2 regions of the Citrifermentans bremense genome follow, and region 2 is predicted to be linked to the other one. Evidence: riboswitches for the same ligand, from Rfam matches in the RefSeq annotation. Region 2 holds a riboswitch; the other holds the start of a gene.
What was found. Region 2 has a riboswitch for S-adenosylmethionine ahead of metX (homoserine O-acetyltransferase MetX). Riboswitches for the same ligand answer to the same signal wherever they lie in the genome.

Region 1 (7,889 bases), 2.0 Mb from region 2:
CGTCGACGAAAGTGGCGTTGAGGCCCCAATTTTTCAGCACCGTGGTGAGGGCGCGGAAGGTCCCGCCGTAGACGTCCTCGCAGACCACCAGGTGATCCCCCGGCGCGAAGATGAGCAGGGTGGAGGAGATGGCGGCCATCCCGGAGGCGAAGGCAAGCCCCACGGCCCCTTTCTCAAGCCCGGCCACAGCCTCTTCCAGCGCCTCGCGGGTCGGGTTCCCCGAGCGGGAGTAGTCGTACTTTCCGAAGTGCTCCATCGAGTCCTGGGCGAAGGTGGAGCTGAGGTAGATAGGGTGGCTCAGGGAGCCGTGCTCCGGGTCTATCGGGGCTGTGCCGTGTATCAGTTCGGTCGCGAATTTCATTCCGGTTCTCCTCCTGCGAACGCCTGCGCCAGGTCGGCGACCAGGTCGTCCTTGTCTTCGATCCCCACCGAGAGGCGGAGCAGTGAATGGTTGATGCCGAGCCGCTTCAGCGTCTCCGGCTCGATGTCCGCGTGGGTCTGCACCGCGGGGAAGGTGATCAGGCTCTCGACGCCGCCGAGGCTCTCGGCGAAGGAGATCAGGCGGGTCTTCATCAACAGCGTATTGACCAGGTGCGGCTCGGTCACCTCGAAGGCGATCATGGCGCCGAAGCCTTTGCCGCGGCTTTTCATCAGTTCATGGCCGGGGTGGTCGGGGAGGCCGGGGTAGTGCACCTTGGCGACCTGGGGGTGGAGGCTCAGCCACTGCGCTATGGCGAGCGCATTTTCCTGTTGCCGGTCCAGGCGGATGGTGAGCGTCTTGATTCCCCTCACAGTGAGCCAGGAATCCTGGGGCCCCAAGACTGCGCCGGCGCCGTTTTGATGGAAGTAGACCTGCTCGGCCAGCACCGGGTCCTTCACCGCCACCAGTCCGCAGACGGTGTCGTTGTGGCCGGCCAGGTATTTGCTCCCGGAATACACGGTGATGTCGGCGCCCAGATCGAGACAGCGCAAAAGGTACGGAGTCAGGAAGGTGTTGTCAACGATGCAGAGCATCTCGCGCTCTTTGCAGAGGGCCGCCAGTTGCTCCACATCGGCCACCTTCAAAAGCGGGTTGGTGAGGGACTCGACGAAGAGCGCCTTGGTGTTGGGCCTCACGGCCTGGCGCACCAGCTCAACGTCGCTCGTGTCGACGTAGCTGAAACTGAGCCCGAACTGCTGGAACAGCTTCTCGAAAAGCCGGTAGCTCCCGCCGTAGAGGTCCTCGGTGACGATAAGGTGGTCCCCCTGCTTGAAGAGGAACATGAGGCTCGTGATGGCGGCCATCCCGGAGGCGTAGGCGAAGCCGCGGCAGCCCCCCTCCAGGGCGGCAAGCCCTTCCTCCAGTGCCTGGCGGGTCGGATTTCCGGATCTGCTGTAGTCGTAGCCGGTGCTCTGTCCCAGTCCTGGATGGCGGAAAGTGGCGGTCTGGTAGATGGGGACGGTCACCGCACCGGTGCGGGTGTCGCGCTGCAGGCCTATCTGTGCTGCTTCGGTCGCGATTTTCATTTTTTCTGCCTCCAATAGGAAAAAGTCCCCTTCCGGGGTCGGAAGGGGACTTTTCTATAGTAGGTCCGCGCTTCCTTATCTTCCGGAGCGTCGCCGCTCCGCTGGATTTGGCACCTTCCCTTGCGGGAGGTTGCCGCGACGTCATGGGGCCAGTCCCTCGGTCGCTCGTGATAAGTTAGTGCTATTGAGTTGTTTGTCCAGGAGCGTCCGCTCCTTTTTAATGTTCATATTAATACTGAATCGCTGCACTTCTGTCAACGGTAAACTTGACGGGTTGGATAGGTTTTTTTGCTGATGTCCGCTGCCGGAGTTGCCGTTACCAAGTAGGGTATGGGAGGCAGCAGCCTTGTTCATATATTCGGGTGCTAAGCCGGCAACTTTAGCTCTGAGGTTTTGCAGTCGTCGTGACTGTACCTCGTCTCTTACACTTAATCCTGAGGCCGCATTCGAGACTTCAGCCAGCCAATCATTGACATAAAACCCACTCCTATTGACAATGAATGATACTTTTAGCAAATACCCTCATTGACAAAGCGGAATTACCTGCCAATACTATGGCAAGGCAGATAATGTTCTATGGAGGGACAATCAATGGCAACCTTGGTAGAGATCGCAGCTCAGATTGTAGCGTCGCATGCGTCAAGCACTCCGATGACCTCAGATCAGCTTATATTCGAGATCGGCAAAGTTCACACTGCTCTCAAGAACCTTGAAGCAGGTGAGCCTTTAGAGGGATCAGAGGAAACGAAGACATCTTTGACGGTAAAAGAGGCCTTCAGGAAGGGCGAGGTAGTTTGCATGCTCTGCGGCAAGGGCGGTTTCAAGACCCTGGCAAGGCACTTGAACACCGCGCACGGCATGAAACCGGGCGAGTACAAGAAACAGTTCTCAATACCCGGGAAACAGCCGCTCGCCGCGAAGAACTATTCCGACGCCAGGCGAAAGATGGCGCTGGACCGCGGGCTGGCAGACAACCTTGCCAAGGCGCGCGGGGTGCGCATGGCCAACATCGAGGCGAAGAAGACCGCTCCGGTCAAGCCGGCAAAACCAGCCAAGGCCCCTAAGCCTCCCAAGGAAGCCGGCGCCAAGGCCAAGACAGCCTGATCATACAGGTCCACCAATAAGAAAAGCCGTCCTCAAAAGGGGCGGTTTTTTTATTTTCAGCATCCACGGGCAACCGGTTGCCAAAGCTCCCCGATCATGTGACAATGCTGCATCGTGAACAGCGAGGATTTGAGAGCGTCACGGAGTATTTTGCCTGCCTTGTCCATTGCTGCTTCCACAAGATAGTGTCCCCAGTGACCGGTCGAATATCGATATAGGGAGCATCCCATGCAGACACTGGTTGATTTATTCCATAGCTTCGCCAAGCGCGGCGACAAAGTCGCCCTGGTCAACCGGACCGGCGTCAGGCGCCTGCCGGTTTCCTATCGCGAACTGTACGACCTCTCCCTCAGGATGGCATCGCTTCTGGCCCGGCAGGGCGTCGCCCCAGGAGACCGGGTGCTCCTCTGGGGGCCGAACTCTTCCTGGTGGGCGGTCGCCTACTGGGGGATCATCATGCGCGGCGCCGTGGCGGTTCCGGTGGATTTCATGTCGGAGCGCGGGCGGGCCGACTCGATCCGCCAGTTGACCCAGGCCCGCATCGTGCTGCAGAGCCGGTTCAAGCCGGAGAGGATCGACGAGGGTCCGAGCCTCTTGCTCGAGGACCTGCAGTACCTCCTGGAGGGGGTTGAGCCGATTGCGGACACCGCCGCTCCCGCCCCGGACGACATGGCGCAGCTCATCTATACCTCCGGCACCACCGGCAACCCGAAGGGTGTGATCCTCACCCACAAGAACCTGGTCGCGAACATCAAGCAGATCAACGAGCAGGTCCCGATCATCACACCGGAGTTCACCTTCCTGTCGCTATTGCCGCTGTCGCACATGTTCGAGCAGATGGGAGGCTTCTTCACGCCGCTTTACCAGGGGGCCGCCGTGGTCTACCCCCGCACCTTGAAGCCCTCGGCCATCATGGAGGCTTTGAGCGAGGAGGACATCTACGTCATCATGTCCGTGCCGCGCCTGATGCAGCTTTTGAAGAGCACGATCGAGCGCGAGCTGGCGGAAAAGGGTCTGGGCAAGGTCTTCGCCTCGCTCACCGGGGTCGCGCAGGGTCTCTCCAAGCCGCAGCGGGCCAAGCTCTTCTTCCCGGTGCAGCGAAAGTTCGGCAAAAACTTCACCGTCTTCGTATCAGGCGGCGCGCCGCTCGACCCCGACGTCTTCCGCTTCTGGGACTCCATGGGGTTCACCGTCCTCGAAGGGTACGGCCTTACCGAGTGCTCCCCCGTTCTCTGCGTCAACACAGTGGAGCGGCAGGTGGCGGGTTCGGTGGGGCCGCCGCTTCCCGGAGTGGAGCTGAGGCTTGACGGAAAAGAGGTGGTGGTGCGCGGCGACAACGTCTTTCCGGGCTACTACCAAAACGAGGAGGCGACCCGGGGCGCGTTCAACGCCGAGGGGTGGTTCAAGACCGGGGACCTGGGGGAGATAGCTCCGGACGGCTGGCTCAGCATCAAGGGGCGCGAGAAGGAGCTCATCGTCACCGGCGGCGGCGTGAACGTCTACCCGGACGAACTGGAGGCTGTGCTCAACAAGGTGACAGGGGTTAAGGAGTCCTGCGTCATCGGGCTGGACCGGGGGGCGGGCGAGGAGGTGCACGCGGTACTGCTGCTGGACGAGCAGGCACCAAGGCCAGAGGAGATCCTCTCGCGGGCGAACGCCCAGCTGGACGCCATGCACCAGATAACCGGCTACACGCTCTGGGACGAACCGGAGTTCCCGAAGACCACGACGCTCAAGGTCAAGAAATTCCAGGTGAAGGAGCACGTGAAAAAGGGGGCAGCCACCGACGCATCCGGGCCGGGGAAGGATCACCTCATAAATCTCCTGGCCAAGGTGACCGGAACTGCAGCTGCCGAGATAAAGGAAGAGTCGTTCCTCGTGGCCGACCTAGGCCTCACCTCGATAGGGCGCTTGGAACTGGTCAACTACCTGGAGCAGGAATACCGGATGGACATCGAGGATTCCCAGATCGGTCCGCAGACCAAGGTGGCCGACCTGCGCCGCATCATCTCCCGGCGCGAGAAGGCCGGGCACCGAGGCCATTACCGGTTCTGGACCAACACGCCGGCGGTGCGCGCCCTGCGCATGGCTGCCGACGCTCTTTTGAACTACCCTTTGTACCGTCTCTTCGCGACGCTGGAGGTGCGCGGCGCGGAGCGCCTGGAAGCGGTGCAGGGGCCGGTCGTCTTCGTCTCGAACCACCTGGGGTACTTCGACCAGCCGTCGCTGATGTTCTCGCTCCCAAGGAGAATCCGCTACCGCACCGCCACCGCCGCCTATGAGGAGTTCTTCTTCGGCCCCGACCGCGGCATGGTCCGCCTGTGGAAGCTTTTGACCTACGAGTACGGCACCCTGTTCCTCAACCTGTTCCCGCTGCCGCAGACCAGCGGGTTCAGCGGCGCCGTGCGCTTCATGGGAAAGCTTGCGGACAACGGTCTCAACACCCTGATCTTCCCGGAAGGGGAGCACTCGCGTGACGCGAAGCTGCACGACTTCCAGGCGGGGCTGGGTGTCATCGTCAAGGAACTTGGGGTCCCGGTGGTGCCGGTCAAGATCAGCGGCACCGACCAGATCCTGCCGCCGGACCGGGTGGGGCTGCCTCGGCGGGGGAGGGTGAGCGTCACCTTCGGCGAGCCGCTGCAGTTCCGCTTCGAGGAGCCCGCCGAGATCGTCAGGAAGGCGCACGAGGCCGTGGCCGCGCTCTAGAAATCCCGCCAGCCGGGGCACACCCGGATGTTATGGAAGCCGTTGAAGTTATGGAGGATGTTATCGGATGCAGGCAGAACAGATCTCTCTTACCTACCGAAGATACGCGCTGGGGCTGCTCCTGGCCGTGAACCTGCTGAACTACATCGACCGGCAGGTCCTCTTCGCGGTATTCCCCCTGATCAAGGCCGACTTCAACATCAGCGACACCGAACTGGGACTTTTGGGGAGCGCCTTCATGCTGAGCTACATGGTGATCGCCCCGGTCTTCGGCTGGCTGGGGGACCACTGGGACCGGGTCAAGCTCGCCTCATCAGGCGTAGTGGTCTGGAGCCTCGCCACAGTCCTTGCCGGCTTCGCGCCCGGCTACCGCACCCTTTTGGCTGCGCGGGCAACAGTCGGGGTAGGGGAGGCGAGCTTCGGGACCGTCTCGCCAGGCCTCATCGCCGACTTTTTCCCCAAGGATCAGCGCGGCCGGATCCTTTCCTGGTTCTACGTGGCGATCCCGGTCGGGAGCGCCATGGGATACCTCCTGGGAGGCGTCCTGGGGCACCGGTTCGGGTGGCATGCCGCCTTCCTCATGGTCGGCCTGCCGGGCATGCTCCTGGCGCTGCCGCTTTGTTTTCTGCGCACCCCGGAGCGCGGCGGGGAACCGGCTGCCGAGGAGGTCGCTAAGGAGAAGGGGATCGCGGCCTACCTCCAGCTTTTCCGAAACCGCGCCTTCGTCACCAACACCCTCGCCATGGCCGCCATGACCTTCGCCATAGGAGGGCTGGCGCAGTGGATCCCGACCTTCCTGTTCCGAGCCCATGCCCTGGACGTCGAGAAGGCCAACACGCTCTTCGGTGCCACCACTGTGCTGGCGGGGATCCTCGGGACTCTCGCCGGGGGGTGGCTCGGCGACCGCTGGCAGAAAAAGAGCCCCAAGGGGTACCTCCTTGTCTCAGGATGGGGGTTCTTCATCGGCGCCCCCTTCGCCGCCTGGGCCATCATGGCGCCCGCGCTCCCCGTCTGCATGGCCGCCATCTTCATCGCCGAGTTTTTCCTTTTCCTGAACACCGGCCCGCTCAACACGGTGATCATCAACGTGACGCGCCCCTCGGTGCGCGCCATGGCCTTCGCGGTCAACATCTTCTTCATCCACGCCCTCGGTGATGCCGTCTCCCCGTCCATGCTGGGGTGGCTTTCCGACCAGTGGGGGCTTAGGTCGGCGCTTCTCTCCACGCCGCTGGTGATGGCCCTTGCCGGGGTTTTCTGCTTCGTCTGCGGCAGGTACGTGGCGCACGACATGGCTCAGGCCGAGCCCTGAAAACCATTACATTTTAGCGAGGTACGCGTGTCCTTCTCCCTTCGAAAATTGTTGATTTGCCTCCTGTTGCTCACGGCGCTTCTTTCCGGCTGCGCCACGGCCCCGAAACCGCTCACCGGACTTGTCCCGGGGCGCACGGTGCAGACGGTCCAGTCCTCGATATCCATCACCGTCAGCGCCGGAGCGCAGAGCACAGGCGGGCGCGGGTACCTGATCTACCAGGCACCGTCGCTCTTTCACCTGGCGCTGCTCACCCCCTTCGGCCAGACCGTCCTGGAAGCCTTCAGCGAAAACGACCGCTTCACCTGCATACTCCCCGACCGCCGCTTGGCCTATACAGGGCTCGTCTCTGAGCTCCCGGAGAACAGCATCCTGAAGAGCGTGGAACTCCTCAAGTGGGTGATGGCGCCGGTCCCTTTCCCGGTCCCCGCGCCGAACCCTGGCGAAACGGTGCAGATCTCGGGCGTCCGCTACCATTTCGACCAAGACGGCCTTGTTGAGCGCAAGGTGTCCAGCGAGGGTGAGCAGGTCTTCTACCGGGAGTACCAGGGGGTCGAAGGGGTGGCTTTCCCGACATCGGTAGAGGTGCAGAACCGCTACGGCGCGAAGGTGCGCATCGTCTTCGACGAGCCGCAGCTGAATGCGCCGGTGGAAGAGTCGATACTGAGGCCTGATTTAACCGGCCTGCAAGTGCTCCCACTTGCCGATTTCAAAGGTCTTTAACTGTCATAACTGGAATAAACAGGTGGCGGCAGCAGTATTTTAAAACTCGAAACTGTCAATTGTTCAAATATCTTGCTATGCTTAAAACCAGTTGTCATCAAGAAGAGTTGCACCTGCCAGTGGAAAGAGTTTTCGGTGCGACCAAGCCTGAGGAGAAAAGAGTCATGAAATACGCCGGTCCAGCAATACTTGTCGCCTGCCTTTCATTTACCAGCGGCTGCGCCCTTTACCAGACACACGACCCGTCCGCTCCACAAGTGGCCCAGCCGAAGGAACTTTCCGCACCGGTGGGAAAGGATTGGAAGGTGGTGGAGGAGGCACCGGCGCTTCAAAACGAACGCAACAACCGTCAGCCGTTCCAGACCGAGCAGTCCGTGCAGCCTGAAGGGGTACAGCGCCCTGCCGCCCCCGAGAAGGGACGCAAGATCGAGACCCCTCGCTAAAGGCCACCTCACCGGCAGTGCGGCAATGCCGCCTGCCTTGTCAGTTTTTTCGCGCTACTACCAGGTACTTCCCGTGCCATCCGCGGCAATCCTGATAT
Region 2 (7,889 bases):
ACGAACCTGGGCTACCGCTTCGATCACCTGAAGGCGATCATCGAGGGGAGTTCCTATCCCTCCCGCTTCGGCGTCTGCTTCGACACCTGCCATGCTTTCGCCTCGGGGTACCCGATCGCCGACCGGGGCGGCTACCGCAAGACCTTCGACGAGTTCGACGCCGCGCTCGGGATCGACAGGCTGATGGCCTTCCACCTGAACGACTCGAAGAAGGGGCTCGGCTGCAAGGTGGACCGCCACGAGCACATCGGGGCGGGGGCGCTCGGGCTGGAGCCGTTCCGCTTCATACTGAACGACCCGCAGTTCAAGCTGGTCCCGAAGTTAATCGAGACCCCCAAGGGGGACGCCGACGAGATGGACGCGGTGAACCTTAAACTGTTGAGGAGCCTGGTCGAAGGGTGATCGGGCCGGAGGTCCTTCATGAGCGCCAACAAGCTGAGCGAGAGGGTGGAGATCGTCCGCGGCGACATAGCGAAGCTTTCCGTCGACGCTATCGTCAACGCGGCAAACAGCACCCTTTTGGGCGGAGGGGGCGTCGACGGCGCCATCCACCGCGCGGCAGGTCCGGAACTCCTGGCGGAATGCCGGACCTTGTCCGGGTGCGCCACCGGCGAAGCCAAGATCACGGCAGGATACCGGCTGCCCGCGCGCCACGTGATACACACGGTGGGGCCGGTCTGGCACGGCGGCAGCCGCGGCGAGCCCGAACTGCTCCGCTCCTGCTACCGCAACGCCTGCCGCCTGGCCCATGAAAACGGGCTTTCCAGCCTGGCCTTCCCGGCCATCAGCACCGGGGTCTACGGCTACCCGATGCGCCCCGCCTGCAGGATCGCGCTGGAGGAGGTGAAGGCGGCGCTTGAGCGCTACCCGGAACTGGAAAAGGTGGTATTCGTCCCCTTCTCGCCCGAGGCGGAAGAGATTTATCGAGAGCTGCTACAGGAGGTCTTTTCGTGAAGGCGGTAATCCAGAGGGTGAAAGAGGCGAAGGTCACGGTTGAGGGGAAAGTCGTCGGCGAGATCGGCGAAGGGATCCTGGTGCTTTTGGGCGTGGAGATCGGCGACGACTGCGCCCAGGCGGAGTGGATGGCGGAAAAGATCGTCAACCTGCGGATCTTCGCGGACAGCGAGGGGAAGATGAACCTGGCACTTTCCGAGGTGAAGGGGGAGATGCTGGCGGTTTCCCAGTTCACCCTCGCCGGCAACTGCTCCAAGGGGCGCCGCCCCTCCTTCGACACCGCCGCGGCCCCCGAGGAGGCGAACCGCCTCTACAACTACTTCATGGGACAGGTCTGGGAGCGGGGAGTGCCTGTGCAAAGCGGGATCTTCCAGGCCGACATGGCGGTCTCCCTGGTGAACGACGGCCCGGTGACCTTCATCCTGGAGACCCCGCCCAAGCGCTAGTCAGATAAGAGGGCGCACCTCGTCCACCTTGAAATAAGCGACCCGGGTCACGGCAGAGCTAGCTTCCGGGCTCGCCACCTGGGCCGTACGCGACTTGATCTTCTCCAGCATATCCCCCTCGCCCAACTCCTCCTTCATGGTCAAGCTCAACCTCCAGCCGCTGTAACCCCTGGACGGCGCCAGGTAAAGGTAGCTCGCGTGCGGGTTCTCTCTCAGGTTGGCGATGCTGCGCCCATCGCTGAAGCCCCAGGCCAGCGTCTGTTCATCCACCACGTGCGGTATGGCGAAGACCGCCTGGTTCACCACGCCTGCTGCGTCGGCGGTGGCGATCACCCCTCGCCCCCCCTCCGGAAAGAGCTCTGCTAGTTTCATGTGTTGCGCCCCCTTTTTCCTTTAAGCTGATTTGCCACTATGATAATCTAGCAGGCTCAAAGGGATTGTCCATAAAAGGTGGGAGCGCTGCGCTAATGAGAAATCGGCTGGACCTGAAAAACATCCTTGAATCACTTTACGCCGCCCGCTCTCAGGAGCACCTCGCCAACGACCCGCTCTCGTTTTGCCACCGCTACCAGGACCCCAGGGACCTGGAGATCGTCGGCCTCATCGCCTCCTCCTTCGCCTACGGCAACGTGAAGATCATCAAGAAGAACCTCGCCTGGATATTCGACCGGATTGGGGACTCCCCGCGACTTTTCGTGGAGCGGTTCGAGCCGGAGCAAGGCTTTCGCCTATTCGCCGGGTTCAAGCACCGCTTCAACGACGCCCGCGACCTCTGCGCGCTCCTTTTCGCCTGCCGCACCATGCTGGAGCAGGAGGGCTCCGTCGAGGGGTGGATGCTCAGGTTCCACGGGCAGGGGCGCGAGGACCTGACCGAGACCCTCACCGGGTACAGCGAGGCTGTGAAGTCACTCGACCTGACGCCCGTCTTCGGCGCCGCCTCACCCCCCGGCGACTCCTATTTCCCCTTCTTCTTCCCCTCCCCCGCCTCGGGGAGCGCCTGCAAGAGGCTCTGCATGTACCTGAGATGGATGGTGCGGCCGGCCGACGGCATCGACCTCGGGATCTGGAAGGGGATCACGCCGGACCAGCTGGTTATCCCCGTCGACGCCCACATCCAGCGCATCTGCAGGCTCCTCGGCTTCACCTCCCGCAAGCAGGCGGACTGGCGCATGGCGCGCGAGATCACCGCCGCACTGCGTAAGCTCGACCCGGCGGACCCGGTGAAATACGACTTCTCCATCTGCCACCTGGGCATCTCCGAGGGATGCGACGGCAAGGACCAGTCAAAGTGCCTCGCCTGCCCCATCGCCGGGCTCTGCCCGGTCGGATCGCCTTGACCGCGGCTTCCCCCGCGTACCTGCATGGATGGAGTTTCTGCGCGCCCGCGGGCGAGGTCTGCGCCGCCACGCCGGAAGAGGTCGTCCCGGCGCTTATGTCCCTGGAACGGCAGGTCGCCTCGGGTCTGCACGCGGCGGGATTTATCAGTTACGAGGCCGCCGGCGCCCTTAACGGCGACCTCGCCACCCGTGCGCCGGGGAAGCTGCCGCTACTTTGGTTCGGGCTCTACCGAAACCGCTCCCGGACCCCCCTTCCGTCCCAGTCAAGCCCTTTCCACTGCGGCGACTGGCGCCAAACGCTGGACGCGGAGGCGTTCGACCGGGGGGTGCGGACCATCAGGGAGCTGATTGCCGCCGGGGACTGCTACCAGGTCAACTTCACCCTGCGCCAGCGCTTCTCCTTCCGAGGGTGCCCCCGCTCCTTCTTTTCAGAGCTTAGCCGCAGCCAGCCGACCCCTTACGGCTGCTACATCGAGACCGGGAATTTCCGCATCCTCTCCGCCTCCCCCGAGCTTTTCTTCTCCCTGTCCGACGGCGTTATCACCACCCGCCCGATGAAGGGGACCGCCCCAAGGGGGAGGTGGCCGGACGAGGACCGAGTCCGGATGAGGGGGCTGAAGGAAAGCCCCAAGGAACTGGCCGAAAACCTGATGATCGTTGACCTGCTGCGAAACGACCTGGGGATGGTGTCGGAAACCGGCTCGGTGCGGGTCGCCTCCCTCTTCGACGTGGAGAGCCACCCCACCGTGCACCAGATGACCTCCACCATCGAGGGGAGGCTGCGGGAAGGGGTGGGGACGCTGGAACTCCTCCGAGCCCTTTTCCCCTGCGGCTCCGTGACCGGCGCACCCAAGAAAAGGAGCATGGAGATCATCGCGCAACTGGAGGAGGAGCCGCGCGGCCTATACACCGGTTGCATCGGCTATCTCTCCCCGGGAGGCGAGGCCAAGTTCAGCGTCGCCATCCGCACCGCCGTCCTGGACCTCGCGAGCGGCGAGGGGGAGATCGGGGTCGGCAGCGGCATCACCTACGATTCCTGCGCCGGGGAGGAATACCGCGAGAGCCTCTCCAAGGCGCGTTTTGCCCGCGAGCTCGTCCCGGAATTCCAGCTGATCGAATCGCTTCTTTACGACGGCGAGTACTTTCTGCTGGAGCGGCACCTGGAAAGGCTGGCGCGCTCCGCCGCGCACTTCTCCTTCGCGCTGCAACCGGACGCGGCCCGTCGGGCCTTGGAAGAAACCGCCGCGGGGCTCGCCGCCGGGGGGAGCTACAAGGTGCGCCTGCTCCTTTCTAGTGACGGGCGCATCGCCTGCGAGGCGGCGCCGATAGAGGCCGTCGCGGCCGAAGCGAACGTAGGCTTCGCCAGCGCCCGTGTCGACTCGGATGACACGTTGCTCTACCACAAGACCACCCTGCGGGACCGCTATCGTGACGAGTTGGCGGCACAGCCGGAACTGGACGAGGTGATCTTCGAGAACGAGCGGGGCGAAGTCACCGAAGGGGCCAACAGCAACCTCGTGGCGCGCATCGAAGGTCGCTACCTGACGCCTCCTATGGCGAGCGGGCTCTTGCCTGGGACCTTCAGGGAGGAGCTGATCGCACAGGGCAAGATCGAGGAGCGGGTGCTGACCCGGGCTGACCTGGAGGGTGCGGAGGCGCTCTTTCTGATAAACTCGGTGCGAAAGTGGCGCCGGGTGGCGCTGGCATCGAAGAAATAGCAGGCGATAAATCTATTTATCCAAGGAGAGGAACATGGAACAATACGGATTTTTAGGATTGGGGATCATGGGAAGCGCGATGGCCAAGAACCTGCTCAAGGCCGGGTTCAAGGTGACGGTCTGGAACCGGTCGCAGGAGAAGTGCGCGGAGCTCGCGGCGCTCGGGGCAACGGTCGCCGCCACCCCCGCCGAGGTCACCGCCTCCTGCAGCGTCACCATCGCCATGCTGGCCGACCCCGCGGCGGCGCATGCGGTCTGCTTCGGACCTCAAGGCGCCCTGGAAGGGATCGGCGCCGGCAGGGGGTACGTTGACATGTCCACGGTGGACGCCGCGACGGCCAAGGATATCGGCGCGGCCGTCACCGGCAAGGGGGGGAGGTTCCTTGAAGCTCCCGTTTCGGGGAGCAAGAAGCCGGCCGAGGACGGCACCCTGATAATCCTCGCCGCCGGCGACCGTGAACTCTTCGACCAGGCGCTCCCGCTCTTCGAAAAGATGGGGAAGAAAAGCCTTTATTTGGGCGAGCTCGGGCGCGGCGCGCAGATGAAGCTGATCGTCAACATGGTCATGGGAGGTATGATGACCATCTTCTGCGAGGGGCTGGCCCTTGCGGACAAGGCGGGGCTCGAGGGGAGCGACCTCCTCGACGTCATCGACGCCGGCGCCATGGCGAACCCGATGTTCAAGCTGAAGGGGGCGCAGATCGGACAGGGAAACTTTGCCACCGCGTTCCCGCTCAAGCACATGCAAAAAGACATGCGCCTCGCCGTGGCGCTAGGGGACCAGCTGGGGCAGCCGCTCTTTTCCGCCTCCGCCGCCAACGAGAGCTTCAAGATGGCGCGGGCCCAGGGGCTGTCGGATAACGACTTCAGCGCCGTCTTCAAGGCGATCGCTTCATGAAAAAGCTGCTCTCCCTGGCCGCGGTGACGCTCATCACCAGCGCCTTTCTCGATCCCCTGATCTACTCCGGGCTCGGCAAACCGATACCCTGGGGGCGCGACGCGCTGATGCTTGTGGCAGGGGTCATCTGCTTTTACCTGCTGGTGAAATACCGCAACGACCTGTAAACCAAGGGATAAGTTTGCCGTTGACAAAAGTAAACGGCTCCCTTATCCTGCAGCGACAATTTCATATAAAAGACCTGCTTATCTAGAGTGGTGGAGGGAAAGGCCCTGCGAAGCCACAGCAACCGGCCCAGAAATGGGCGACAGGTGCTAAATCCTGCCGAAAGGCGAAGATGAGAAAGGCGCGCTTTAGCTCCATCACCACAAAAGCCCCTTCTCTCATACCGAGACGGGGCTTTTTTAATACCCGCAGCGCGCGGGCACCAATGAAGAGAGAAACATGTCCTACGGCATAGTGACAGAACAGATCGCCACCTTCGATACCGAGCTGCGCCTGGAAAGCGGGCGTATCCTGGGTCCGATTGACATAGCCTACGAGACCTACGGCACCCTGAACGCGTCGCGCTCCAACGCGATCCTCGTGACCCACGCCTGGACCGGTAGCGCGCATCTGGCCGGGCGCTACAGCGAGGACGAGAAGCGGGCGGGGTGGTGGGACGACATCGTCGGGCCCGGCTGCCTTTTGGACACCGACCGCTATTTCGTGATCTGCTCCAACGTGATCGGCTCCTGTTTCGGCTCCACCGGCCCCACCTCCATCAACCCGAAGACCGGCAAACGCTACAACCTCGCCTTCCCGGTGATCACGGTGCGCGACATGGTTAAGGCCCAGGCCTTGCTCATGGACCGGTTGGGAATAGAGAAGCTTTTCTGCGTGCTGGGGGGGAGCATGGGGGGGATGCAGGCCCTGGAGTGGACCACGCAGTTTCCCGAGCGCGTCGCCTCGGCCGTGGTGCTCGCCACGACGCCGCGCCCCTCGGCGCAGGCAATCTCGTTGAACGCGGTGGCGCGCTGGGCCATCTTCAACGACCCTAACTGGAAAAAAGGGGAATACCGGAAGAATCCCAAGGACGGGCTCGCCCTGGCCCGCGGCATCGGGCACATCACCTTCCTCTCGGACGAGTCGATGACGGCCAAGTTCGACCGCCGCTTCTCCGCCCGCGACGGCCAGTTCGACTTCTTCGGACAGTTCGAGGTGGAGCGCTACCTAACCTACAACGGCTACAACTTCGTGGACCGCTTCGACGCCAACTCCTTCCTCTACCTCGCCAAAGCACTCGACCTCTACGACGTGGCATCCGGGTGCGAGTCGCTGGAGGAGGCGTTCGCGCCGGTAAAAGCGCCCATACAGTTCTTCGCCTTCACCTCGGACTGGCTCTACCCGCCGGCCCAGACCGAGGAGATGGTCGAGTCACTTAAAAAGCTCAAGAAACCGGTGGAGTACCACCTGATCACCTCGGCCTACGGACACGACGCCTTCCTTTTGGAGCACCAGACCTTCACCCCGCTGGTCGAGTCGTTCCTGGACCGGGTCGAGATCTAGGCGGCACCAGCCTCGCGCGCCGGCCACCCCATGATGGCGGCCACGTCCTCGTTGAGCATCATCTCCTCGCCGCTGGGAAGGGCGAACACCTTGATCTTCGAGCTGTCGGCGCTGATCAGCATCTCCCGCTCGCCCCGCAGGGCCTCCTCGTCCCGCTTCAGGTCCACCTCGATCCCGAACTGCTCCATCCCCTTGAGCGCCATCCCCCGGACCGGCCAGTCCTCCCACCCCTCGCCGTAGGTGAAGACGATGGCGTCGGGCCTACCGATCACGGCTATGTAGGCGCCTATGTACTTGCGCAGGCGGTAGGACTCCATGTCGAGCGCCAGCTGGCAGCGGGGGTCCCCCACCACCGCCTCGTCCACCACCGTCCTGCGGCTCACCCGGCGCCCGACGATCCCCGCCAGCCCGCTCTTCTGGTTCAGGAAGAGATCCATTTCCGCCGCCGATATCCCGGCCTCGTTCATCATGAACGGTATGATACCCGCGTCTATGTCCCCGCAGCGGGTCCCCATCATCACCCCTTCCAGCGGGGTGAGGCCCATGCTGGTGTCGACCGAGACCCCGTTTTTCAGCGCGCAGAGCGACACGCCGTTGCCGGTGTGCACCGTCACTAGGTTGCAGCGCTCCAGTGGGACGCCGGCCAAGGCGGCTCCCCTTCTGGCGGCATGCAAGTGGGACTGGCCGTGGAAACCGTAGCGCCTGATGCCGTGCTGCTTGTACCAGTCGTAGGGAAGGGGGTAGATGTAAGCCTTTTCCGGCATGGTCTGGTGGAAGGCGGTGTCGAAGATGGCAACCTGCGGCAGGTTGGGGAGCAGGTCCTTTGCGGCGCGGATGCCGGCCAGGTTCGGGGTGTTGTGCAGCGGGGCGAGGTTCGCGGTTTCCTTGATGGCCGCGACCACGTCGTCGTCGATGAGGACTGACTTGGTGAACCTCTCTCCCCCATGCACCACGCGGTGCCCGATGGCGCTGATGCTCGCCGCTTCCG

Region 1: another riboswitch for S-adenosylmethionine. It lies ahead of GEOBRER4_RS10505 (trans-sulfuration enzyme family protein); the one in region 2 lies ahead of metX (homoserine O-acetyltransferase MetX).

What each region holds. Positions count from the first base shown of each region.
Region 1 is NZ_AP023213.1:2,380,791-2,388,679, reverse strand. Features, by position in the region: gene GEOBRER4_RS10510 (trans-sulfuration enzyme family protein) at 1-361, opposite strand, end outside; gene GEOBRER4_RS10505 (trans-sulfuration enzyme family protein) at 358-1,506, opposite strand; SAM riboswitch class I at 1,579-1,683, opposite strand; gene GEOBRER4_RS10500 (MucR family transcriptional regulator) at 2,098-2,610, shown strand; gene GEOBRER4_RS10495 (AMP-binding protein) at 2,839-5,316, shown strand; gene GEOBRER4_RS10490 (spinster family MFS transporter) at 5,384-6,625, shown strand; gene GEOBRER4_RS10485 (outer membrane lipoprotein LolB) at 6,677-7,348, shown strand; gene GEOBRER4_RS10480 (hypothetical protein) at 7,513-7,791, shown strand.
Region 2 is NZ_AP023213.1:406,950-414,838, reverse strand. Features, by position in the region: gene GEOBRER4_RS01720 (deoxyribonuclease IV) at 1-402, shown strand, start outside; gene GEOBRER4_RS01715 (O-acetyl-ADP-ribose deacetylase) at 421-954, shown strand; gene dtd (D-aminoacyl-tRNA deacylase) at 951-1,400, shown strand; gene GEOBRER4_RS01705 (pyridoxamine 5'-phosphate oxidase family protein) at 1,401-1,772, opposite strand; gene GEOBRER4_RS01700 (TIGR02757 family protein) at 1,868-2,737, shown strand; gene pabB (aminodeoxychorismate synthase component I) at 2,734-4,455, shown strand; gene GEOBRER4_RS01690 (NAD(P)-dependent oxidoreductase) at 4,490-5,353, shown strand; gene GEOBRER4_RS01685 (hypothetical protein) at 5,350-5,520, shown strand; SAM riboswitch class I at 5,596-5,697, shown strand; gene metX (homoserine O-acetyltransferase MetX) at 5,798-6,901, shown strand; gene GEOBRER4_RS01675 (acetate kinase) at 6,898-7,889, opposite strand, start outside.